DNA from 3 places in the Streptomyces sp. NPDC028305 genome. Region 2 is predicted to be linked to each of the others. Evidence: riboswitches for the same ligand, from Rfam matches in the RefSeq annotation. Region 2 holds a riboswitch; each other region holds the start of a gene.

Region 1 (7,772 bases), on a different contig from region 2:
CCCGTCGGAGTGCGTCTCCGGGCTGTAGCCCCCTTTCTGTGCGGCCTCGGTGATGTCCGTGAACTCCCCCGTGGCCAGGTCCAGCCACCCCACATGCGAGGACGTGAGGGCGCCCACCTCGTCCGTGACCACCTCGACCGCGACGCGCCGGCCGTCCGGGGAGACCGGGCTGACCCCCAGGTCCGCCGCACTCTTGCCGTACTGCGGCTTTCCGCAGAGGCTGCGCACGAACGCCCGATCCGCGTCCCCCTCCTCGGCGATCTCGGCTAGCCGGGCCAACAGCGGCTCCTCGGAGTACGTGGCGACGCGCTTGCTGAACGTGGCGTCGAAGGCCGCTACCTGCTCACCCTTGCCGTCATCGTCGTCCCAGCAGATCACCGGCCCGGTGGCCGAGGTCACACGGGAGAGGTCTCGCATCGCCGCGGCGAGCCCGGATCCCTCCGCTTCCGCCGAATCCGTCACGTCCGCCCCGGACTTGCGCCCACTGCCGTCCGAGGCGCCGGATCGCCCGGAGCCGCCCTTTCCCGGGTCGTCGGACGCGCCGCACGCGGTCACGCCTCCCACCGCGAGCACGGTCGCCGCCGCCACCGCGACCCACCCACGCACCCCGGGCGCATACGCCTTACTCACTCAGCTCTCCGCCTTCCCCCGAACGTGACTGCCCTTAGAAGCGAGAATAGTATTAACCATGCAACGCACCTTCACGGCAAGTCGGTTGCCCCGTGCGCCCGACCGCCGATGAAGGATCATTGGGGCGCACCCCACCACGACAAGGAGGCGACGGTGTCCGGCACAGACGGAGACGGAGGCGAGCGCGCGGCAGGGCTGACGCGGCGGGAGCGGCTGCGCGTGGAGCTGGAGCGCGATGTCAGGGCCGCCGCCCGCCGGATCACCGCCGCGGAGGGCATCGAGGGGCTCACCGTCGCCGCCGTGGCCCGCAGCGTCGGCGTGACCTCACCCGCCCTCTACCGCTACTTCGAGGGCAGGAACGGGCTCATCCGCGCCGTCTACGACGACGTCACCACGGAGTTCATCCAGACCGTCGACCATGCGGTGGGCCGCCAAGACCCCGATGACGTCAGCGCGCAGCTGCACGCCGCCACCCGTGCCGTGCTGGACTGGTCCGTGGCCAACCCGGCGGAGTTCAACCTGCTCATGGGCGCCGGCTACCCCTCGGCGGCCAAAACCGCGGACGACATCCCGCAGGTCATATCGCGTGAGCTGGGCGGGGTGTTCGGACGGGGATTCACCCGGCTGTGGCGCGAGGGGAGGCTGGCCTGCCCTGCGGACGACGAGCTCGATCCGGCGCTGGTGGCCCAACTGCGGACCTACCGCAAGGTCATCGGCCTCGAAGTGCCCCTCGGCGTCGCGTTCCTGATGCTCACCTGCTGGCGCCAGATCTACGGCATGCTCTGCCTGGCCGTCTACGGCCATCTGTCCTACGCCCTGGACGACCCGGTGCCGCTGTTCGAAGACATGATGGACCGCCTGCTCGGCCTCCTGGGCCTCACCCGCAGCCCCGGCCTGGTGATCTGAGCAGCGCCACCGCGCCCGCCCGTACGGCGGCCCAGTCGGTGGCGTACTCGTACTCCCGGGTCCGCCGCAGCCACCCCGCGCGGTCCTGGTGCTCGCGGCGCAGCTGCTCCAGGTCCAGCTCGACGCCCGGCGGCGGCCCCGCGGCCGCCAGCTCGCCGATCCGCTGTTCCATGGCCTCCAGCAGCGCACGGTCGAGCTCGGCCACGGCGGCGACGAAGGCGCTGGTCGGCACGGTCACCCGGCCCGTGGCCGGCGCGGTGAACTCGATCTCGTCCTCGGGATCCGGCTGATGCGTCCAGCTGACGTTCATGACGTCCTCCATGGCGTCGTCGTCCCCGGCGACGGTCCGCCAGCAGCGGATGTCCGGCGCTACGCGCAGATACCCCGTGTTAAGGGTGCGGCCGCCGTGCCACTGCGCGGCCGCCTCGGCCTCCAGGGTCTCCTCCCAGCGCCAGTCGGAGGAGTCGCGGGCCACGAAGGCGGCCAGGTCCTCGGGTACGGGCTCGAGCGCCGCGGGCAGGAGCGCGAGCAGGTCCTCCCAGAGCCGGACCACGTAGTAGTCCACGTACGGGTGGGACGGGCCGTCCCCGCCGCCCCGCAGCCGCCGCACCGTGCGCTCGGAGTAGCGCAGCAGCTCATGCTCGCCGAGGTCGATGACGTACCAGCCGTCGGTCAGCCCGAACCAGTGCAGTACGGGACGCTCGCGCCGCCCCCACGGCCGCACCTGCTCCAAGGGGGTCAGGCCGAAACGGAACCGGATGTCCTGATCCATAGGGAGAGTATGGGCCCGCCCTACAGCCCGCCTCCCAGCCCACCCCCAAGGGCCCGACCGCCGTGGTCCGGCCCCGGTGGGCGCCGGATAAGGTATGCGTGAAAACTTCATCCGCGTCCGATCGGGGGAAGCCGGTGAGATTCCGGCGCTGACCCGCAACCGTGAGTACGGGCTGTGTGCCGCAGGGCGTACGAGCCGGGACACCTGGTCGGGCGCACCGCAGGCTCCCGCCGCCGGCCCGCCCGGCGGCGGCACCGTCGAGGTATGCGGAGCTGAGCCCGGTGTCATCGCGTTCGCACGTCCCTCGGCGTGCGGGGTGGTCGGCCGTGCGCGGCCGCGTACCGCTGCCCAGCCACCGCCGAGACCCCCGACCGAGAGGCACCGTCGCCATGAACGTACGCCGCAGCGCCACGGCTCTGGCCGCCCTGGCCGCCCTGTGCACGGCCGCCGCCCCCGCCGCGTTCGCCGACGCCTCGCCCTCGCCCAAGCCGTCCGGCTCGGCGGCGCTGCCCAAGGGGCTGTACGGCGCCAAGGACCCGAAGTTCGACGGGGTGTGGCGGCAGTCGCTCGCGCTGCTGGCGCAGGACGCGGTCGGGGTCACCCCGGCGAGATCGGCCATCGACTGGCTGGCCGGCCAGCAGTGCGAGGACGGCGGCTTCGCCGCGTACCGGGCCGACGCCTCCGCCGCGTGCGACCCGAAGAAGGGCGAGTTCACCGACGCGACAGCGGCGGCGGTACAGGCGCTGGCCGCGGTCGGTGGGCGCAGCGCCGCGGTCGAGAAGGGCGTCGGCTGGCTGAAGGAGAGCCAGAACGACGACGGCGGCTGGGGCATGAACCCGGGCAGCCCGAGCGACGCCAACTCCACCTCCGCCGCCGTCGGCGCCTTCGCCGCCGCGGGCCAGGACCCGAAGCAGGTGAAGTCGGCCAAGGGCGGCCGGACGCCGTACGACGTGCTGCTCGGCCTCCAGCTGGGGTGTGATGCGAAGGAGGGGCAGCGCGGGGCGTTCGCGTATACGGCGGACAAGGGCAAGCCGGTCGCGAACGACCTGGCGACGACGGCCGCCGCGCTGGCCACCGAGGGCAAGGGCTGGGTCTTCGAGCCCGCGGGCAAGGACGCCGGCAAGGCCCCGGAGCCGCTGGACTGCGGCTCGGGCAGCAAGGACGGCAAGGACGACAAGAGCGACAAGAGCGGGAGCGCCAAGCCGGCCAAGGTGACCGAGGCCGCGCGGGCCGCCGCCGCGTATCTGGCGGACACCATGGCCGGGCACGGCAGCCATCTGCTGTCCGCGATGCCCGGCGCCGAGGACCAGCCCGACTTCGGCGGCACGGCGGACGCGATAGTAGCCCTGGCCGCCGGGGAGCACAGCGCGACCGCGGCGAAGCCCCTCCAGTGGCTCCAGAACGAGAAGAACGGCGCGCTGGCGTGGGCGAAGGGCGACCCGGGGGCGCTGGCCAAGCTGGTCCTCGCGGCGCACGCGGCCGGGGCGGATCCGCGCAGCTTCGGCGGCGTCGACCTCGTCCAGCAGCTGAACGCCACCGGCCCGAAGCCGGAGTCGGTCTCCGCGTCCGGGTCGCAGGCGGACTCGGATGAGGGCAAGGACAAGGACGGGGAGAAGAAGGACGACGACAAGGGGGGTGTCGGCGGCGTCTGGTGGACGGTGGGCGTCTTCGCGGTGGCCGGCATCGGCATCGGCTTCCTGCTGAGCGGCCGGAAGAAGCAGCAGCTCTGATGGGGCTGCCTCCCGCCGAGCGACCCGAACCCGCGCCGGCGGCCCCAAGGTCATCGGCCGACCAGCCGGAGCAGCGGGAGCCCGCTCGCCCTGCGCCGCGGTTCGCCGCCGCGCGTCCGTCCCGCGCCGCCCTCGCCTTCTGCGCCGTGTTCGTGTCCACGATGGTGTCCGCGCTCGCCCTCGGCGCCTCCCCCGCGCAGGCCGCGGGCTACCGCTACTGGTCGTTCTGGCAGCGGGAGCGGGGCGAGGACGGCTGGACGTACGCCACGCAGGGGCCCGCCACGGCCCGGCCGGGCGACGGCGACACGGTCGGGTTCCGGTTCGCGGTGAGCGAGGACTCGGGGGACGCGACCCGGCCGCGCAGCTCGGCCGGGTTCGAGACGGTGTGCGCGGACACCCCCGCGAAGGGCGGCACCAAACGCGTCGCCGTGGTCCTCGACTTCGGCACCGCCGCCGACGCCCCCGACCACCGCACCCCGCCCGAGCCCCGCACGGAGTGCGCGCGGGTCGGCGAGGACGCGAGCGCCGGGGACGCGCTGGCGGCCGTCGCCAAGCCGCTGCGCTACAACTCCGCCGCCCTGCTGTGCGCCATCGCCGGTTACCCCGCCACGGGCTGCGGCGAGCAGGTCGACGCCCCGTCGGACGGCGGCAGTGGCGGACAGGTCGGAGACGGCGGGGACAGCGGGGGCGGCGGACAGGGCGGCGGAGGCGGCGGCCCGTCGGCCGGGCTGATCGGCGGCCTGGCCGCCGTGGTCGCGCTGGGGGCCGCCGCCGTCTGGCAGTCGCGCCGCCACCACCGGCGATGAGCGGCGCCGACCGGGCCGCCGCCGGACACCCGCGCACCGCGCGCACCACGCACGCCACGCACAGCTCGCGTGGCGCGCTGCACGCCGGGGCCTGGTGGCTGTGGGCCCTGGGGCTGGCCACGGCCGCCTCCCGCACCACCAACCCGCTGCTGCTGGGGCTGCTCGTCGGCGTGGCGGGCTATGTGGTCGCCGCGCGCCGTACGGACGCGCCGTGGGCGCGCTCGTACGGCGCGTTCCTCAAGCTGGGGCTCCTGGTGCTGGCGATCCGGCTGTGCTTCGCGGTGCTCCTCGGCTCGCCGATCCCCGGCACACACGTACTGGTCACGCTCCCCGAAATCCCGCTCCCCGACTGGGCGCAGGGGGTGCGGATCGGCGGCCGGGTCACCGCCGAGGGGCTGGTCTTCGCGCTGTACGACGGGCTGAAGCTGGCCACCCTCCTGGTCTGCGTGGGCGCGGCGAACGCGCTCGCCAACCCCGCCCGGCTGCTCAAGTCGCTGCCCGGCGCGCTGTACGAGGCGGGCGTGGCGGTCGTGGTCGCGATGACCTTCGCTCCGAACCTGGTCTCGGACGTCCAGCGGCTGCGCGCCGCCCGCCGGCTGCGCGGCCGCCCCGACCGCGGGGTGCGCGCCCTGCTCCAGGTGGGGCTGCCGGTGCTGGAGGGGGCGCTGGAGCGGTCCGTGGCGCTGGCGGCCGCGATGGACGCGCGCGGCTACGGCCGCACCGCCCAGGTCCCGCCCGCCGTGGCCCGCGCCACCGCCGCGCTCACGCTCGGCGGGCTGCTCGGCGTGTGCGCCGGTACGTACGGGCTGCTGGCCGCGCAGGGCGCGGGCTTCGGCCTGCCGGTGCTGCTGGCGGGGCTCGCCGCCGCGCTCGGCGGGCTGTGGCTGGGCGGCCGCCGTTCGGTGCGCAGCCGCTACCGGCCGGACCGGTGGGACGCGCGGGCGTGGCTGGTGGCCGGGTCCGGGGTGGCGGTGGCGGGTCTGATGATCTGGGCGGCCTCGTACGCCCCGCAGGCCCTGGACCCGCCCGCCGTACCGCTCACCTCGCCCGTGCTGCCGCTGTGGCCGGCGGCGAGCGTGCTGGTCGGGCTGGTCCCGGCGTTCGTGGCGCCCGCGCCCGACCGGGCCCCGTCGCAGGCCCCGTCACAGGCCCCGTCACAGGCCCCGTCGCGGGCTCCGGCCCCGGTGGCCGCCGTGCCGCGCCCCACCTCCCAGAAGACCAGCGAGGACACCGGCAAGGAGGCCACGCGGTGATCCGCTTCGAGCAGGTGTCCGTCACCTACGACGCCGCCGCGCACCCCGCACTGCGGGGCGTGGACCTGACCGTTCCGGAGGGGGAGCTGTGTCTGCTCGTCGGCCCCTCAGGAGTCGGCAAGTCGACTCTTCTGGGCGCCGTCTCCGGGCTGGTGCCGCACTTCACGGGCGGCACGCTGCGCGGGCGGGTCACCGTGGCGGGCCGCGACACCCGCACCCACAAGCCGCGTGAACTGGCCGATGTCGTGGGCACGGTGGGCCAGGACCCGCTGGCCCACTTCGTCACGGACACCGTCGAGGACGAACTCGCGTACGGCATGGAGTCGCTGGGCGTCCCGCCGGACACCATGCGCCGCCGGGTCGAGGAGACCCTGGACCTGCTCGGCCTCGCCGCGCTGCGCGACCGGCCCATCACGACGCTCTCCGGCGGCCAGCGGCAGCGGGTCGCCATCGGCTCGGTGCTCACCACACACCCGCGCGTCCTGGTCCTCGACGAGCCGACGTCGGCGCTGGACCCGGCGGCGGCCGAGGAGGTCCTGGCGGTGCTCCAGCGGCTGGTGCACGACCTGGGCACCACCGTGCTTTTGGCCGAGCACCGCCTGGAGCGGGTGGTCCAGTACGCGGATCAGCTGATCCTGCTGCCCTCCCCCGGCGCGGCCCCCGTCGTCGGGGACCCGGCCGAGGTGATGGCGGTCTCGCCCGTCCAGCCGCCCGTGGTCGAGCTCGGCCGCCTCGCGGGCTGGTCCCCGCTCCCGCTGTCCGTACGGGACGCCCGCCGCAAGGCGGCGCCGCTGCGGGAGCGGCTGGCGCCGCACACCCCGCACGGAGATCCGCACGCGGGGGACGGTGAGCCCGTCGCCGAGGCGGTGCGGCTGGCTGTACGCCACGGTCGAATCGAGGCGCTGCGGGGCGTGGATCTGTCGGTGCGGCCGGGCGAGACGGTGGCGCTGATGGGCCGCAACGGCGCGGGCAAGTCGACTCTGCTGTCCACGCTGGTGGGAATGCACACGCCCGCCTCCGGCTCGGTACGCGTAGGAGCTGTGGTACCGCACCGCACGCGCCCCGCCGAACTGCTGCGCCACGTCGGCCTCGTACCGCAGGAGCCGCGCGATCTGCTCTACGCCGACACCGTCGCCGCGGAGTGCGCGGCGGCCGACCGGGACGCGGGCGCGGCCCCCGGCAGCTGCCGGGAGCTGGTCGGCCGGCTGCTGCCGGGCGTGGCGGACTCGGCACACCCCCGCGATCTGTCCGAGGGCCAGCGGCTCGCGCTCGCGCTGTCGGTCGTCCTCACCGCGCGCCCGCCGCTGCTCCTGCTCGACGAGCCGACCCGCGGCCTGGACTACGCGGCGAAGGCGCGCCTGGTCGAGATCCTGCGCGGGCTGGCCGCCGACGGCCACGCGACCGTGCTGGCCACACATGACGTGGAGCTGGCCGCCGAGCTCGCCCACCGGGTGGTGATCCTGGCCGACGGGGAGGTGGTGGCCGACGGCCCGACGGCGCAGGTCGTGGTGGACTCGCCGGCGTTCGCCCCGCAGGTCGCCAAGGTGCTGGCCCCGCAGCCGTGGCTGACGGTCCGGCAGGTGCGGCGGGCCCTGGAGAAGCGGGAGCGGACCGTATGACGCCGCGTGGCGACGGCACCGTACCGAGCGGGGCGGCAGGGGCGGACGGGACGAAC
Region 2 (7,772 bases):
TCGGTTGCCTCCACTAATGTGCCCGTACGGCCGAGAGGGGCCGTTTCGGGGGAGAGGACACGAGAACGGGCTTCAGGCACGCGACCGGCTTTCGCGTGCGGGGGGAATGACCATGACGTCGACGCCGACCGGCGCCCGGCAGCATTCGTACGATCCGTCCACCACCGAACCGTCCGCGGCCGATCCATCCGCAACGATCCCGCTGCGCATCCCACGGCAGCACCGGGGCCGACCCCCATGGCGCCGGCCCCGGCCGCCGCTGCCGACGTACGACTACGAGCACTACAGCCGGCTCGCCGGCCCGCTCACCCGACCGAATGCCGAAGACGCCGCGAATTCAGCCAAACCGTATCGGGTGCGCTACCGCGGTCTGCTGGCGGACGAGCCGCACCGCATCCGCGCCTCGCTGCTGATCGGCGCCGCGCCCCTGCTCTCGTTGGGGCTGCTGCTGTGGCTGATGCGGCCCGCCCACTGGAGCAGCCGGGAGGGCGTCGGCCCGGTCATGGCCGTCATGGACACGGTGATGCTGGTCTCCATCGGGCTGATCGAGCTGTTCCGCACGCTCAATGTGCTCTCCAACGCGCATGCCACCCTGGTCGCCCGCGACCCGGTCCCGGTGGTGCCCGAGGCCGACACCAGGGTCGCCTTCCTCACCTCCTTCGTGCCCGGCAAGGAGCCGCTGGAGATGGTGACCAGGACCCTGGAGGCGGCGGTGCGCGTGCGCCACCGGGGAGCGCTGCACGTCTGGCTCCTCGACGAGGGCGACGACCCGGCGGTGAAGGCGGTCTGCGCGCGCCTGGGCGTACGCCACTTCAGCCGCAAGGGCGTCGAGAGGTGGAACCGGCCCAAGGGCCCGCACCGCGCCCGGACCAAGCACGGCAACTACAACGCCTGGCTGGACGCCCACGGCGCCGCGTACGACTACTTCGCCTCCGTCGACACCGACCACGTACCGCTCCCCAACTACCTGGAGCGGATGCTCGGCTACTTCCGCGACCCCGACGTGGCCTTCGTGGTCGGCCCGCAGGTCTACGGCAACTACGACACGGCCGTCACCAAGGCCGCCGAGAGCCAGCAGTTCCTCTTCCACGCCCTCATCCAGCGCGCGGGGAACGCCTACGGCGGCCCCATGTTCGTCGGCACCAACAACGCCGTGCGGATCAGCGCGCTCAAGGGCATCGGCGGGCTGTACGACTCGATCACCGAGGACATGGCCACCGGCTTCGAGCTGCACCGCCACCGCAACCCTGCCACCGGCCGCAAGTGGCGCTCCGTCTACACCCCCGACGTGCTCGCGGTCGGCGAGGGCCCGGCCGCCTGGACCGACTTCTTCACCCAGCAGCTGCGCTGGTCGCGGGGCACCTACGAGACGCTCCTCAAGCAGTTCTGGAAGGCGCCGTTCACCCTGCCGCCCGGCAGGCTCCTCAACTACACACTGATGGTGATCTTCTATCCGGCGTCGGCGCTCAACTGGATTCTCGCCGCCCTCAGCTGCGCGCTCTTCCTCGGCTTCGGCGCCGCCGGCCTCCAGATCGACCCCGCCATCTGGATGATGCTCTACGGCAACGCCTCGGCCCTCCAGATCGGCCTGTACGTCTGGAACCGGCGGCACAACGTCTCCCCACACGAGCCGGAGGGCTCCGGGGGCGTGGCCGGCATGGTGATGTCCGCGCTCTCCGCGCCGATCTACGCCCGCTCGCTGATGGACGCCGTGCTGCGCCGCAAGAGCCGGTTCGTGGTGACGCCCAAGGGCGACTCGGCGAGCCCCGACACGCTCTTCGGCACCTTCCGGATTCACCTTTTCTTCCTGGCGGTCTTCGGCGGGTCGCTCGCCTCTTCCTCCTACTTCGGCCACAGTCATCCAGCGATGACCGTTTGGGCATCGCTTGCCCTGGCTGTCACGGCCGCGCCGATCGTCGCCTGGCGGTGGACCGTCCGCCAGGGGAAACGGACCGAGAAGCAGACCGCCGATCCATCCCTTGGGGGACGATAAGACGTGAAGTACCGACCGAGTCGCCGCACCCGCCGCTTCGGGATCGGTGCGGCGGCTGTGTTCGTGCTGGCCGGAATGAACGGACCGGCCCTCTACCGGTTCAGCTCGGACAAATACCAGCGATACAAGATCAACCAACCGGAGTACAAGGCCAGGAACGGCCACTGGGCCGTGGTGAACATCCCCGAGGAATACCGGATCAACACGATCCACGCCGCCCTGCTGCACACCGGCAAGGTGCTGCTGGTCGCCGGCTCGGGCAACAACGCCAAGAACTTCGCCGCCAAGTCCTTCCGGAGTGTCCTGTGGGACCCGGAGACCAACACCTTCAAGAACATCCCCACCCCCGAAGACCTCTTCTGCGCCGGACACTCCCAGCTGCCGGACGGAAAGCTGCTGGTGGCGGGCGGCACCCAGCGCTACGAGAAGCTCAAGGGCGATGTCGAGAAGGCCGGCGGCCTGATGTTCGTCCACAACGAGAACCCGGACAAGCCGAAGACCTTCCCGTCGGGCACCCGCTTCACCGGCAAGGAGAACGGCAAGACCTTCGAGTCCAAGGACCCGGTCCTGGTCCCGCGCGCCAAGAAGACCCAGAACGACAAGACCGGCAAGGTCACCGTGACCGCCAGCACCGCCCGGGTCTATGTGGAGGCGCTGCGCAAGGGAGCGCGCTACCAGACCGGCACCGAGGACAACTACCGGATCGCGGGGCTGCGGGGCAAGGACCGGCAGAACTTCTACGGCATCGCGCAGAAGCTGTCCTTCGACAAGAAGGACTTCCAGGGCATCAGGGATGCCTACGAGTTCGACCCCGTCGCCGAGCGGTATGTGCCCGTCGACCCGATGAACGAGGCCCGCTGGTACCCGACCCTGACCACCCTTCAGGACGGCCGGGTGCTCTCGGTCTCCGGCCTGGACGAGATCGGCCAGGTCGTGCCGGGGAAGAACGAGGTCTACGATCCCAAGGCCAAGAAGTGGAAGTACCTGCCCAAGAAGCGGTTCTTCCCCACCTACCCGGCGCTGTTCCTCGCCGAGGGCGGCAAGATCTTCTACACCGGCTCCAACGCCGGCTACGGCCCCGCCGACAAGGGCCGCACCCCCGGCCTCTGGGACCTGAAGACCAACGCGTTCAAGGCCGTGCCCGGCATCAGCGACCCGGACGCCCTGGAGACGTCGATGTCCGTGCTGCTGCCCCCGGCCCAGCGGCAGCGGTACATGGTGCTCGGCGGCGGCGGGGTCGGCGAGGACCCCAAGTCCACCGCGAAGACCCGCATCGTCGATCTGAGCGAGGACCGGCCGCGCTTCCACGACGGGCCGAAGCTCTACTCCGAGGTCCGCTACCCCAGCAGTGTCATCCTCCCGGACGACACCGTCCTGACCACCAACGGCTCGGGCGACTACCGGGGGCGGGACGGCAGCAATGTGCTGCGGGCCGAGATCTACGACGCCAGGAGCAACACCGCGCGCGGCGTGGCCGACCCGCTGGTGGGCCGCAACTACCACTCCGGGGCGCTGCTGCTGCCCGACGGACGGGTGATGACCTTCGGCTCCGACTCGCTGTTCGGCGACGACGCCAACACCAAGCCGGGGACGTTCCAGCAGCAGATCGATCTCTACACCCCTCCCTATCTGTTCCGCGACGCACGGCCCAAGCTGACCGACACCGCGCCCCGGACCCTCAAGCGCGGGGCGAAGGCCACCTACCGCACCCCGCACGCGTCGGCGATCGAGCAGGTGCGGCTGATCCGGCCCGGCTCCTTCACCCATGTGACCAATGTCGAGCAGCGGTCGATCGCGCTGGACTTCGTCAGGAGCAAGGACAGCGTCACGGTGCGGATCCCGAAGGACTCGTCGCTGGTCCCGCCGGGGTGGTACATGCTCACGGCGGCGGACGAGGAGGGGACTCCGTCGAAGGCGGTGTGGGTGAAGGTGCCCGCCTCGAAGGACACCCCCGAACCCTGACCGCCCCGATCCCCCGCCCGACAGCCGCGGCGCGGTGACTACGGGGCCGCCTGCGGCTGGATACTCCCCTTACCCGCCCCTTCCCGTAACCAAGGGCTTCGCCCCTGGACCCCGGGGGCCGGGGCAGTGCCCCCCCACTTGGCGGAGCCGCATATCGATGCCGCGGGAAGGGGCGGGTAAGGGGACAGCGCCGATATGCGGCTCCGCCGTGTGGCCGCGGGGACACGCCCAAGGCGGGCGTGATGACTATTTCGCGTTGCGCGCCAGGTCGAGGGCGTACCGCGGCCACCATCGGCCGGCGTGCGGGCCGCCCTTGCAGGTGCCGTCCGACTCGCCCGGACGCTTGATCCACAGATACGCGGCGACCGCGGCGTCGCCCGTGCGGACCGTGGGCGTCTCGCCCAGCGCCCGCCCCTTGGGGTTGCACCAGGCCTCGGGGTCCTCCTTGCCCGGCACCGGCCCCTTGCCGTTGCGGCTGGTGTCGATCACGAAGGGCTTTCCGCCGACCAGGGCGGAGAGCTTCCTGCCGTACACCTTGTTGTCCGCGGTGGTCTGATAGTTGGCGATGTTGAGCGCGAAGCCGTCGGCCTTCTTCAGCCCGGCGCGCCGCAGCGGCTCGGCCATCCGGCGCGGATCCTTGATCCAGTGCGGATTCCCCGCGTCCAGATAGACCTTGGTGCGGGGCAGCCCCTTGAGCTTGTCCACAGCCCCGGTCAGCAGGTCGTAACGCTCCTCGAGGAACCGCCTGGGCGTGCAGCCGTCCACCGCGTGGGGCAGTGCGTCCGGCTCCAGGATGACCGTGGCGGCCCGGTCGCCGATGCCCCTGACCGCCTTGTCCAGCCAGGCGCGATACGCGTTGCCGTCGGCGGCGCCGCCCTTCGAGTACTGGCCGCAGTCGCGGTGCGGGATGTTGTAGAAGACCAGCAGCGCGTCACGCTCCTCCGACACGGCGGCCTCGGTGAACCCCCGCGCCTGGCCCTCCGGGTCGTCCACCCCCAGCCACTCCGCGACCGGCTGCGCGGCGATCTTCTGTATCAGCTTCGCCTCGCCGGTCTCCCCCTTCCTGCGGTACTCGGCGACCTGCCGGGCCGCGGCGCCGTCCGGGTTCACCCAATACGGCACGACATTCCGGGGCCGCTGTGCGGGCCTCGCCGCCGCGATCGCCTCCTCCTCGCGATCGGAACGCCCGGAACCCGACGAGCCGAAGCAGCCGGAGAGCGTCACGAGCGACAGCAGCGCCCCCACCGCCGCCCCGGCACGGACAGATCCTCGCCGACGGCCGGTGTAACTCCCGTACATCCACTCCCCCTTGGGTGCACGCTCCGGGGGACACCCCTCAGGCCCCCGGCAGGACAAGACCGGTCGAAACCATGCTTACACACCACACCGGCCCTCACGGGGTTATCCACAGCCCTTTGCGTGAATTCGCCCGTACGGCGCGAAGCGGCCCCTCCGGGACCGGTTGACAGGTACCCGTCCGCCTGGGACTCTCCGATGCGACAAGTCAACACAACGAGACGACGGTGTACAGGAACCCGGTGCGAATCCGGGACGGTCCCGCCACTGTGACCAGGAGTCGGCGCGCGCGAACGGCGCCGCACTTCCGGGAGTCAGGAACTGGCCGTCGTTCTCCTTCCTGCTGAGGGGCGTGGAAACCCCACTAGGAGGCAACAGCGGATGTCCCTGCACACGGCACGGCACACCGACCCCGCGGCCGTCTCGGCCGCCACCGCCCACACCCGCGACTGGCTGATCGCGGCCGGCGCGGTCATCCTCGCTCTCATCGCCCTGTACGCGGTCTTCATCGACAACGGCTCGCTGATCTCGGCGACGGGCGACTATCTGCACGAGTTCTCGCACGACGGCCGGCACCTCTTCGGTGCCCCCTGCCACTGACGGGTCCGGCACCCCATGGCAGACGGTCACGTTCCCGTACTCCCCCTGCTCCGGCGTGGCCTGGCGGCGGGCGCCCTCGCGGGCCTCGCCACCGGGCTGTTCTCCCTGCTGCTGGCCGAGCCCCTGATGGACCGCGCCATCCGGCTGGAGGAAAAACGCCAGGAGAGCGAGCATTCGCACGCCGCCGCGGCCGCGGCGGTCACCCACCACGAGGAGCTGTTCTCCCGCTCCACCCAGCACTTCGGCCTCGTCGTCACCGCCGTGGTCGTCGGGCTGGCGCTCGGCGTCTTCTTCGCGGTCGCGCACGCGCTCGTCCACCGCGGATCCGACACCTCCGCACGCCCCTGGCCCCGCGCGCTCACCCTCGCGGCGGCGGGCTTCACCGGCCTCTCGCTCCTGCCAGGCCTGCGCTACCCGGCCAACCCGCCGGGCGTCGGCGACGCGGGCACGGTCGGCGACCGCCAGGCGATGTGGCTCGCCGCGGTGGCGATCGGCGTGCTCGGCATGGTGCTCGCCCGGCTGGTGCACGTCCGGCTGACGGCGGCGGGCCGCGGTCCCGCCGTGGCCCAGACGGCGGTCGCCGCGACCGTCGTCGCGGTGCTCCTCGCCCTGTTCGCCCTCCCCGACAACCCCGACCCGGTCCCCGTCGAGTCCACACTGCTCTGGGACTTCCGGATGCTCTCGTTCGCCTCGCACGCGGTGATGTGGGCGGTCCTCGGCGCCACGTTCGGCGCCCTCGGCCTCCGCGCCCTGCGCGAGCGCGGCACGACGACTCACCGGCCGGACCCGGTCCCGACCGCGGCGTAACCCTCGGGCCCGGTGGGCGGGCTTCCCCGCCTACCGGCTCCCCGTCAGATACGCCGACACCACCACCGTTCCGCCGCGCGCCCCGCCGCCCGCGAGCAGCCGCAGCTCCGCGCGGCCCCCGGCCCGCGCCGCGTACACCCGCCGCGCGTCGAACCGCGTGGCGGTGACCATCGCGACGTCCTCGACCGTGAACTCGGCCACCGTCCCGTCCGCCCGGGACACCCGCACCGCGTCGCCGCGCCTGACCCCGCCGAGGCGGCGGAGGACCCCCGCGTCGGCCGGCCCGACCAGCACCGCCGCCCCCGAGGCGCCCGGCCGCGCCCCCATCCCGTACCAGCCCCCGCTCCCGTCCCGGCCCTGGCCGGCGACCGGCGCCGCGATCCCCGCCGACTCGACGACGACGCGCCGCGCCGCCGCGGCCGGCAGCGGGTGCCACGCTCTGGGCAGCGGATGCGTGGGCGGGCGCCCCACGGCCGCCACATCCCCCGTCAACGGCACCGCTCCGCCCAGGCCCTCCGCCGCGTCATGGCCCCACAGCCACAGTCCGAGCAGCAGCGCCGCCCAGGCCACCCCCGCGATCGCCCTCGCCCGGCCGACGCCGCCGGGGCGCTTCCCGTACACCGCCGTCAGCCCGACGCCGCGGCGACCGGGCGACGGCGGCGCCGCACCGCCATCCCGGCGACGGCCAGCGCCGTGACTCCGGAGAGCACCAGGCCGTACGCCTCGGCCCCGCCGAGGCCGCGGCGCGCCGCGTCGTCGGCCGGGGCGAGGTCCGAGTGGGCGCGGTGGACATGGCCGGGGCGTGCGGGGGCGGCGTCCTCCTGGTCCGCGACGGCGGGGCCGGCGATGGCCAGGACCACCGCCGCCGCACAGACGGCCATACGGAGCGTGAGGGCGAGCGGGCGCATGGTGAAACCTCCTGATACCACCGAGGCTCACGCGCACCGCCGGAAGCCGCATCCGCTGCGGCCCCCGGCTGCTCCGTACGGGTCAGACGCGCTCCGGTACGTTGCGGCGCGTTCCGGCGGGCGTCAGATCCGCTCGACCAGGTCCGCGATGGAGTTCACGACCGTGGACGGCCGGAAGGGGTGCCGGTCGATCTCATCGGGCTGGG
Region 3 (7,772 bases), on a different contig from region 2:
GCGGGCCGGAGGGTGCCGCTGCCCGGCTCGTGCGGGCCGTCCGGGCAGCGTGGGTCGGGCGCGGCGGGGTCGCAGGAGAAGCGGCAGCCGGGCACCACGTCGATGCCGGGCAGCAGGGCGGCCAGCGCCCGCACCGCCGTCGACTTCGCGGTGCCCTTCTCGCCCCGCACCAGCACCCCGCCCACGGCCGGTGACACGGCGTTGAGCAGAAGCGCCAGCCGCAGGTCGGCCATCCCGACGAGCGCGGTGAAGGGGTAGGGGGCGGCGGTCATACGGGGGTTCCTCCTGCGGTGAGGGGGCGATGGCGGCGTGGGCGGAGGCGGGTGGCCCGGGGTTTGTTCCCCTCCCCGCCCCTTCCCGATCCGGGGGCGAGCCCCCGGGCCCCCGGGCCATGGGGGGCGGTCGCGACGGGGCGTCGGCGGTGGCGGTCGAGTGCCGTGCCCCGCGCAGCCGGGCCCGCGGCGGCGGGGGCGGTGCGTCCGTTGGGGGGCTTGGTGGCCGTTGTGGGGGTCACCGGGGCTCCTGCGGGAACGGTGGGGCGCCCGGTGGGACGAACGGCAGTCCCTCCGGGACGCCGTTCTCGATGAGCCGCAGCAGCGCGTCCGTGTCCGCGTGTTCCTCGATCAGGTCGCCGAGGCGGTCCAGCTGTTCCTCGCGCAGCTCCCCGAAGCAGGTGTCGGGCGCCGGGACGAACGCCCGGCCCGCCGCGTCCGCGACCCGTCGCAGGAAGGCGCGCCGGAAGCCGTCGCTCTCCAGCGAGCCGTGCCAGTGCGTGCCCCACACCGAGCCCACCCGGCAGCCGTCCAGGAAGGGCTCGTCCGCGCCGTCCAGCAACTCGGCGACCCCGTGGTGGATCTCGTAGCCCTCCACCCGCTCGCCGAGCGCCTCGCCGACCGGCCGCGCCAGGGTCTTGTGCACCGCGAACCGCACCCGTACGGGCAGCAGCCCCAGCCCCTCGACCGTCCCGGCCCGCGACTCGACCTCGTCCTCGATGCGCTCGCCGAGCATCTGGAAGCCGCCGCAGATGCCCAGCACCGGGCGGCCCTCGGCGGCCCGCCGCGCGATCGCCGCCGCCAGCCCGCGCTCGCGCAGCCACTCCAGGGCCCGTACGGTCCCGCGGGTGCCGGGCAGCACCACCAGGTCGGCGTCGGTCAGCTCCTCCGGCCGGTCCACGAACCGCACGACCACGCCCGGCTCCGCGGCCAGCGCGTCCACGTCCGTGAAGTTCGACATGAGCGGCACCGCGGCGACCGCGACCCGCAGGATGTCCGCGCCGTGCGGCGGCGCGACGACGCTCTCGCGCACCGTCCCGCGCAGCGAGACACGCAGGCCGTCCTCCTCGTCGATGCCGAGCCCGTGCGCGTACGGCAGCACGCCCATGGTCGGGCGGCCGGTCAGGCCGCGCAGCATCTCCAGGCCCGGCTCCAGCAGGGTCACATCGCCGCGGAACTTGTTCACCAGATAGCCCGCGACGAGCCGCTGGTCGGCCTCGGAGAGCAGCGCGGTCGTGCCGAAGAACGACGCGAAGACGCCGCCGCGGTCGATGTCCCCGACCACGACGACCGGCAGCCGGGCGGCCCGGGCGAGACCCAGGTTGACGATGTCGGTGCGGCGCAGGTTGATTTCGGCGGGGCTGCCCGCGCCCTCGCAGATCACCGCGTCGTGTGTGCGCCGCAGCTCGGCCAGGCACTCGGTGACGGTGCCCAGCAGCGTCTCCTGGCGCCCTGAGTGCTGCTTTTCCCCGGGGGACGCCCCCCCAGACCCCCCGAAATACCCGCGCGCGCTCAGCTCGCCCACCGGCCTGCCCAGCAGCACCACCTGGCTGCTGCGGTCGCTGCCCGGCTTGAGGAGCACCGGGTTCATCAGCGCGCTCGGCTCGACGCGCGCCGCCGCGGCCTGCATGGCCTGGGCGCGGCCGATCTCCGCGCCGTCGCGGGTCACGAAGGAGTTGAGCGACATGTTCTGCGCCTTGAACGGCGCGACGCTGACGCCCTTACGGCTGAGCCATCGGCAGATCCCGGCCGTGACGACGCTCTTGCCCGCGTCCGAAGTGGTGCCCGCGACGAGCAGGCCGCCGCCGCCCCTGCTGGGTATGCCGCTCATATGCCATCCCTCCCCGCGGCCGCGGGCCGCGCCGTCCTGCCCGGTCCGGGTCCGTCCGCCCGCAAGGACCGTGCCCAGCGGGCGAGCGCGCCATGTGGGGCACGGGACGGCCCCAGCGCCGCCCCCACCGCCAGCCGGGCCCCGACGGACACGCCGAGCGCCAGGGCGCCGACGCGCCGCGACAGCCGTACCGCGCGCTCGATGTCGGCGGCCTTCACCGCCCGCCCGCCGGGGTTGAGCACCGGCCGGTGCTCAACGCGGCCGCCGTACGCGAGAGTGCCGCCCAGCCGTACGCCGAGCGCGCCCGCGAACGCGGCCTCCACGGGGCCCGCGTTGGGGCTCGGATGACGGTGGCCGTCGCGGAGCCAGGCGCGCCGCGCGCCGCGCGGGTCGGGCCCGGCCAGGGTGGCCAGCGTCGCGGTGAGCCGTGCGCCGGGCCAGCCGGCGAGGTCGTCCAGCCGGGCCGCGGCCCAGCCGAACCGCCGGTAGCGCGACGACTTGTGGCCGACCATCGCGTCCAGGGTGTTGACGGCCCGGAAGCCGACCAGGCCGGGCACCCCGCCGACGGCCCCCCACACCAGCGCGCCCACGACGGCGTCCGAGGTGTTCTCGGCGACCGACTCGACGACCGCGCGCGCGATCTGCCGCTCGTCCAGCGCCTGCGGGTCGCGGCCGCACAGGTGCGGCAGCCGCCGCCGGGCGGCGTCCAGGTCCCCGGCGGCCAGCGCGCCGCCGACGGCCCGCGCCTCCCGGCCCAGCGTGGTCCCGCCGAGCACGGCCCAGGTGGCGGCGGCGGTCAGTACGGTGTGCGCGGCGCGGGAGGGGACCCCCGAGGAGTCGTTGCCCAAAGCCCGTACGGCGCGCACCGAAAGCGCGGCCCCCGCGGCCGCGCCGCCCGCGCACAGCGCGGCGTACAGGGCCCCGGATCCGCGGTGGTCGCGCCACAGCAGCCGCTCGACGGCCAGGGCGGCGCGCCCGAACGCGGCCACGGGGTGGCCGCGGCGCGGATCGCCCGTGGCGAGGTCGCCGAGGAAGCCGAGGGCGGCGCCGCACGCGTACGAGGCGTGATCGGCACCCATCGTCAGTCCGCCGTCGTGCCTCGGCGCGTCGGGGCGTGGAGTTCGGGCCGCGGGCGGGTCGGCGTCGGCGGCATGGCGGTGCCGGGCATGGCGGTATGTCCTCACTCAGGGTCCGCGCCCTGGTTCGACGTGACCGGCGGTGAGAGTCTCCTGGCTCCCGGATCCGCGCTTCTCCCGGTCTTCCAGCCTCCGTACGGAGACCGTGACTTGTGCGTGCGATGGGAGAGCGCTCCCCGGTGACAGTGGCGGGACCGCGCCGGATTCTCACCGGCTTCCTCTCCTGCCGCCGTTTGGCTCCGGAAGTCCACCATGGGCGGCGAATGGCCGTCAACTCGCGAATGCCCCGGGATGCGCGAGTGTGCCGAGGCCCACACGCGCCACGCACGCCACGGCCGCCGGGCGGGTCCGCGCTGGTCGGCGCGGCCCGGCCCGGCGGCCGTGGCTACTGCGGGAACACGGCCGAGCCGTGCGGGTTCAGGCCGTCAGGCCACGATCAGATTGATGCCGTACGCCACCGTCGCCGCGCACAGCGCGAAGCAGGCGTACGCGGCGGCGCGCGCCGGGCCGATGCCGGCGCCGGCGCCCGCCGGGGCCGCGGCGGTGTCCTGGCCCGCCTCGGCCTGCTGGGGCTTGCGGGAGGCGCCGAGGATGCCGAGGGTGAAGACGCCCACGAAGCCGACGGTCACCACGAGGCTGACGCCGAAGACCTGGCCGAGAGCCGCCCAGTCGATGCTCATCGCGTTACTTCCTTAGCTGGTGCTGCCGGTGGCGGCGGAGGCGCCGGCCGGGGTGGCGGAGGGGGAGGAGGCGGGGGAGGAGACGGGGGCGGGGGCCACCGGCCCGGCGGGCGGCGGGGCCACGGACTGGAGGGCGGCGGTGACGACGCCCACCGGCTCGGCCGGCGCCGCCCCGGCATCGGTGCTGTCGTTGACGTTGGTGTGGTCGACGGGCTTGCGGCGCGAGGCCGCCCAGATCGCGGCGCAGGCGGCGACCGCGAGCACGGCGACCGTCGTGACGCCCCAGTCGCCCTGGTCCGCCAGCAGCGCCGCGCCGCCCGCGACGAGGCCCGCGGCGGGCAGGGTGAGCACCCAGGCGAGGACCATGCGGCCCGCGGTGGACCAGCGCACCACACCGCCCTTGCGGCCGACGCCCGCGCCCATCACGGCGCCGGAGCAGACCTGGGTGGTGGAGAGGGCGAAGCCGATGTGGGAGGAGGCGAGGATGACGGTCGCGGCGCCGGTCTGGGCGGCGAAGCCCTGCGGCGGCTGGATGTCGGTGATGCCCTTGCCCATGGTGCGGATGATGCGCCAGCCGCCCAGGTACGTACCGAGCGCGATGGCCAGCCCCGCGGCGACGATGACCCACAGCGGCGGGTCGGAGTCGGGGACGATCACGCCGCCCGTGATCAGCGCCAGGGTGATCACACCCATGGTCTTCTGGGCGTCGTTGGTGCCGTGGGCGAGGGAGACCAGCGCGGCCGAGGCGATCTGCCCGGCGCGGTAGCCCTTCGCGGTGTCCTGGGGGTCGCGGTCGCGGGCCAGCCGGTAGGTGAGCCGGGTCGCGACCAGGGCGGCGACGCCGGCCACGACCGGCGCGGCCACGGCGGGGATCAGGACCTTCATGACGATCTTGTCGCTGTTGACCCCGTCCATGCCGACGGAGACCAGGGTGGCGCCGATGAGGCCGCCGAAGAGGGCGTGCGAGGAGCTGGAGGGCAGCCCGGCCAGCCAGGTCAGCAGGTTCCAGACGATCGCGCCGACCAGACCCGCGAAGATCACTTCGGGCTGGATCCCCGCGCCCTCGTCGATGATCCCTCCGGAGATCGTCTTGGCGACCTCCACGGAGAGGAACGCGCCGACGAGATTGAGGGCCGCCGACATCGCGACCGCGATCCGGGGGCTGAGAGCTCCCGTGGAGATGGTGGTGGCCATGGCGTTGGCCGTGTCGTGGAAGCCGTTCGTGAAGTCGAACACCAATGCCGTGACGATCACGATCCCAATGAGAAGCGTGATGTGTTCCATCGAACTCCTTCGTGGGGGAATGCGATCCCCGAACTTCGTGACACGGAGCGTCGCAGGATGGCTACATTCCGTGGTGCATCTTGGCCGTCGTGAGGCCACCGAGGCAGCCACGTCAGAAATCCCCTCCCAGGGGAGGGGAAGGGGTGCACACCCGGGCAATCAGTGCGACAGCCGAAGCATGCACCACGACCGTAAGGACATGGGGTGAACGGGAGGTGAACTGAGGTGGGCTCAGGGGTGACGCGCCTGCGCGAAGGCGGCGCCGATGATCCCCCGGCCCCTCCCTGATGCGTACAGGATGCCTCGCCTGCCATGATCGGCGCCCGGAGGTGAGGCATCGTGACGGAGCCGGAGACCGCACGGCCGACGGGGCCCGGGGAGCGACCGGACCCAGGGGAGGCCCGGGACCAGCGGGACTTGGCGGAGGCCTGGGAGCGGGTGGTGGAGACGGCCCGCAGGACGGTCGCCGACGGCCTGGTCGTCGGCACCTCCGGCAATGTCTCGGCCCGGGTCGGCGACACCGTGCTGGTGACCCCGAGCGGCGTCCCGTACGACCGGCTCGGCCCGGGCGACGCGGTCGGCGTCGACCTGGAGGGGCGTCAGGTGCTCGGCGAGCTGGCCCCCACCAGCGAGCTGCCCATGCACCTCGCGGTCTACCGCCACACCGACGCCGCGGCCGTCGTCCACACCCACGCGGTGCACGCCACGGCGGTCTCCACCCTGGTCGACGAGGTTCCGGCGATCCACTACATGACCGGCGCGCTCGGTGGCCCGGTGCGCGTCGCGGGCTATGCCCTCTACGGCACGGACGAGTTGGCCCGGAAGATGCTCGACGCGCTCCGCGACCGCAGTGGCTGTCTGCTGCGCAACCACGGCACCGTCGTCCACGGCGCCACGCTGGACCAGGCGTACGACCGGACCGCCCAGCTGGAGTGGATGTGCCGGGTCTGGCTCACCGCGGCCGCCGTCCCCGGCCGCACCCCGACCCTCCTGCCGCCCGACGAACTGCGCCGCGCCGCGGACAAGCTCCGCGGTTACGGCCAGACCCGCTGAGTCCCGGGCCCGGGCAGCCAGGGCGCGGCCGCCGGGCCCGGTCGCGTCCCGGAAGCGGGCAGGCTCACCGCGCACCGCACGACATCGCAGGTCCCGGCCCCCCGGACAGGCATGCCGATCACCCGGCCGGGCACGCCCGCTGGCCCGCGGCGCCCTCTCCGCCCACACTGGGTAGGGATGCGCCAGCGGACGAAGGCGGTTGTGGCCGCCACCACGATGCTCAGTGTCGGCGCGGCCGCGGTGGCGGCCGGGCGGTACGCCAGCGACGCTGCCCTCAAGCCACGCCCCGACCGGCCCCTGCCGCACGACCCGCCGCTCACCGTGCACTCCACCGACGCCGGCCGGATCACCCTCACCCGCAGCCTCGCCTCGCTGCGCCCCGGCACGTACGGCCTCGCCGGCGCCGGCTGCCACGCCGTCGTCGGGCCCGTCGTCGAGGACGCCCCGCACCCCGCGGACTGCGTGGTCCGCCGCCTGGAGCGGGTGACCCACGGCACCCTGGCCCCCGGCACCCGGGTGCGGTTCACCCCGCAGGTGTACATCGGCAATCCGCAAGACGCGCTCGGGCTCGACCACGCCGACGTCGACGTGCCCGGCGAACTCGGCGCGCTGCCCGCCTGGTTCGTCCCCGGCGACCGGCTGTCCTGGGTGATCACCGTGCACGGCCTCGGCACCACCCGCGAGCACCCCATGGCGCTCATGCCGTTTCTGCACCGGCGGCGGTTCCCCGTGCTCGACATCACCTACCGCGGCGACCCGGGCGCCCCCCGCCCCGAGGACGGCATCGGACACCTCGGCGACACCGAGTGGCGCGACCTGGACGCCGCCATCCGCTACGCGGTGCGCTACGGCGCGGAGCGGATCATTCTGTACGGCTGGTCCATCGGCGCCACCATGGCCCTGCGCGTCGCCGTGAACTCCGCGCTGCGGGACCGGATCGGCGGGCTCGTCCTGGACTCGCCGGTGCTCGACCGGCACGCCACGCTGCGGGCGCTCGCCTCGGCCCGGCGCATCCCCTCCGCGCTGCTGCCGCTCGCGATCAGGGCCGCCGAGGGGCGGGCCGGGCCGTACGACGGGCAGCCCGGGACGGGCGCGGCCGTGACCGACGACCTGGACCGGCTGAAGGTGCCGACGCTGGTCATGCACGGCCCCGACGACGCCATCGCCCCCTGGTCCGCCTCGCGCGAACTCGCGCGGCGCCACTCGGAACTGGTCACCCTTCACCCGGTCCGCCAAGCCCCGCACGCCGCGATGTGGAACGCGGACCCCGAGAGGTACGAGGAGATGCTGGGCCGCTTCCTGATGCCGCTGATGTGAGGCGCGGCCGTTTTTCGGCGGGCTCGGCCGGACCGCCACGACCTGCGGCGGCAACCGCCGTACGGGTGCCGATTGGGCTTTCGGGCCGTCACGGGCGAGACTGCTCCCGTGACGTCCCGTACTCCGCGCGACTCCCGGCTCCGACTCGTCCGCCAGCGGCCGATGGCCACGGCCCGCCGGGCCGTGCCGAACCGAGGCT

What was found. Region 2 has a riboswitch for cobalamin ahead of ACZ4WQ_RS43375 (CbtB domain-containing protein). Riboswitches for the same ligand answer to the same signal wherever they lie in the genome.
Region 1: another riboswitch for cobalamin. It lies ahead of ACZ4WQ_RS03180 (prenyltransferase/squalene oxidase repeat-containing protein); the one in region 2 lies ahead of ACZ4WQ_RS43375 (CbtB domain-containing protein).
Region 3: another riboswitch for cobalamin. It lies ahead of ACZ4WQ_RS00335 (cobalamin biosynthesis protein); the one in region 2 lies ahead of ACZ4WQ_RS43375 (CbtB domain-containing protein).

The regions. Positions count from the first base shown of each region.
Region 1 covers NZ_JBVHTN010000001.1:696,690-704,461, forward strand. The annotation lists gene ACZ4WQ_RS03165 (hypothetical protein) at 1-630, opposite strand, end outside; gene ACZ4WQ_RS03170 (TetR/AcrR family transcriptional regulator) at 784-1,536, shown strand; gene ACZ4WQ_RS03175 (DUF5984 family protein) at 1,508-2,308, opposite strand; cobalamin riboswitch at 2,410-2,535, shown strand; gene ACZ4WQ_RS03180 (prenyltransferase/squalene oxidase repeat-containing protein) at 2,698-4,038, shown strand; gene ACZ4WQ_RS03185 (SCO2322 family protein) at 4,200-4,844, shown strand; gene ACZ4WQ_RS03190 (energy-coupling factor transporter transmembrane component T) at 4,841-6,097, shown strand; gene ACZ4WQ_RS03195 (ABC transporter ATP-binding protein) at 6,094-7,716, shown strand; gene ACZ4WQ_RS03200 (ECF transporter S component) at 7,713-7,772, shown strand, end outside.
Region 2 covers NZ_JBVHTN010000013.1:43,586-51,357, forward strand. The annotation lists gene ACZ4WQ_RS43360 (glycosyltransferase family 2 protein) at 113-1,993, shown strand; gene glxA (radical copper oxidase GlxA) at 1,997-3,955, shown strand; gene ACZ4WQ_RS43370 (glycoside hydrolase family 6 protein) at 4,202-5,254, opposite strand; cobalamin riboswitch at 5,460-5,595, shown strand; gene ACZ4WQ_RS43375 (CbtB domain-containing protein) at 5,633-5,851, shown strand; gene ACZ4WQ_RS43380 (CbtA family protein) at 5,867-6,658, shown strand; gene ACZ4WQ_RS43385 (sortase domain-containing protein) at 6,689-7,279, opposite strand; gene ACZ4WQ_RS43390 (hypothetical protein) at 7,285-7,566, opposite strand; gene ACZ4WQ_RS43395 (HAD-IIA family hydrolase) at 7,690-7,772, opposite strand, start outside.
Region 3 covers NZ_JBVHTN010000001.1:69,155-76,926, reverse strand. The annotation lists gene ACZ4WQ_RS00345 (putative cobaltochelatase) at 1-272, opposite strand, end outside; gene ACZ4WQ_RS00340 (cobyric acid synthase) at 511-2,103, opposite strand; gene ACZ4WQ_RS00335 (cobalamin biosynthesis protein) at 2,100-3,182, opposite strand; cobalamin riboswitch at 3,326-3,460, opposite strand; gene ACZ4WQ_RS00330 (hypothetical protein) at 3,665-3,919, opposite strand; gene ACZ4WQ_RS00325 (inorganic phosphate transporter) at 3,932-5,203, opposite strand; gene ACZ4WQ_RS00320 (class II aldolase/adducin family protein) at 5,621-6,256, shown strand; gene ACZ4WQ_RS00315 (alpha/beta hydrolase) at 6,434-7,573, shown strand; gene ACZ4WQ_RS00310 (hypothetical protein) at 7,682-7,772, shown strand, end outside.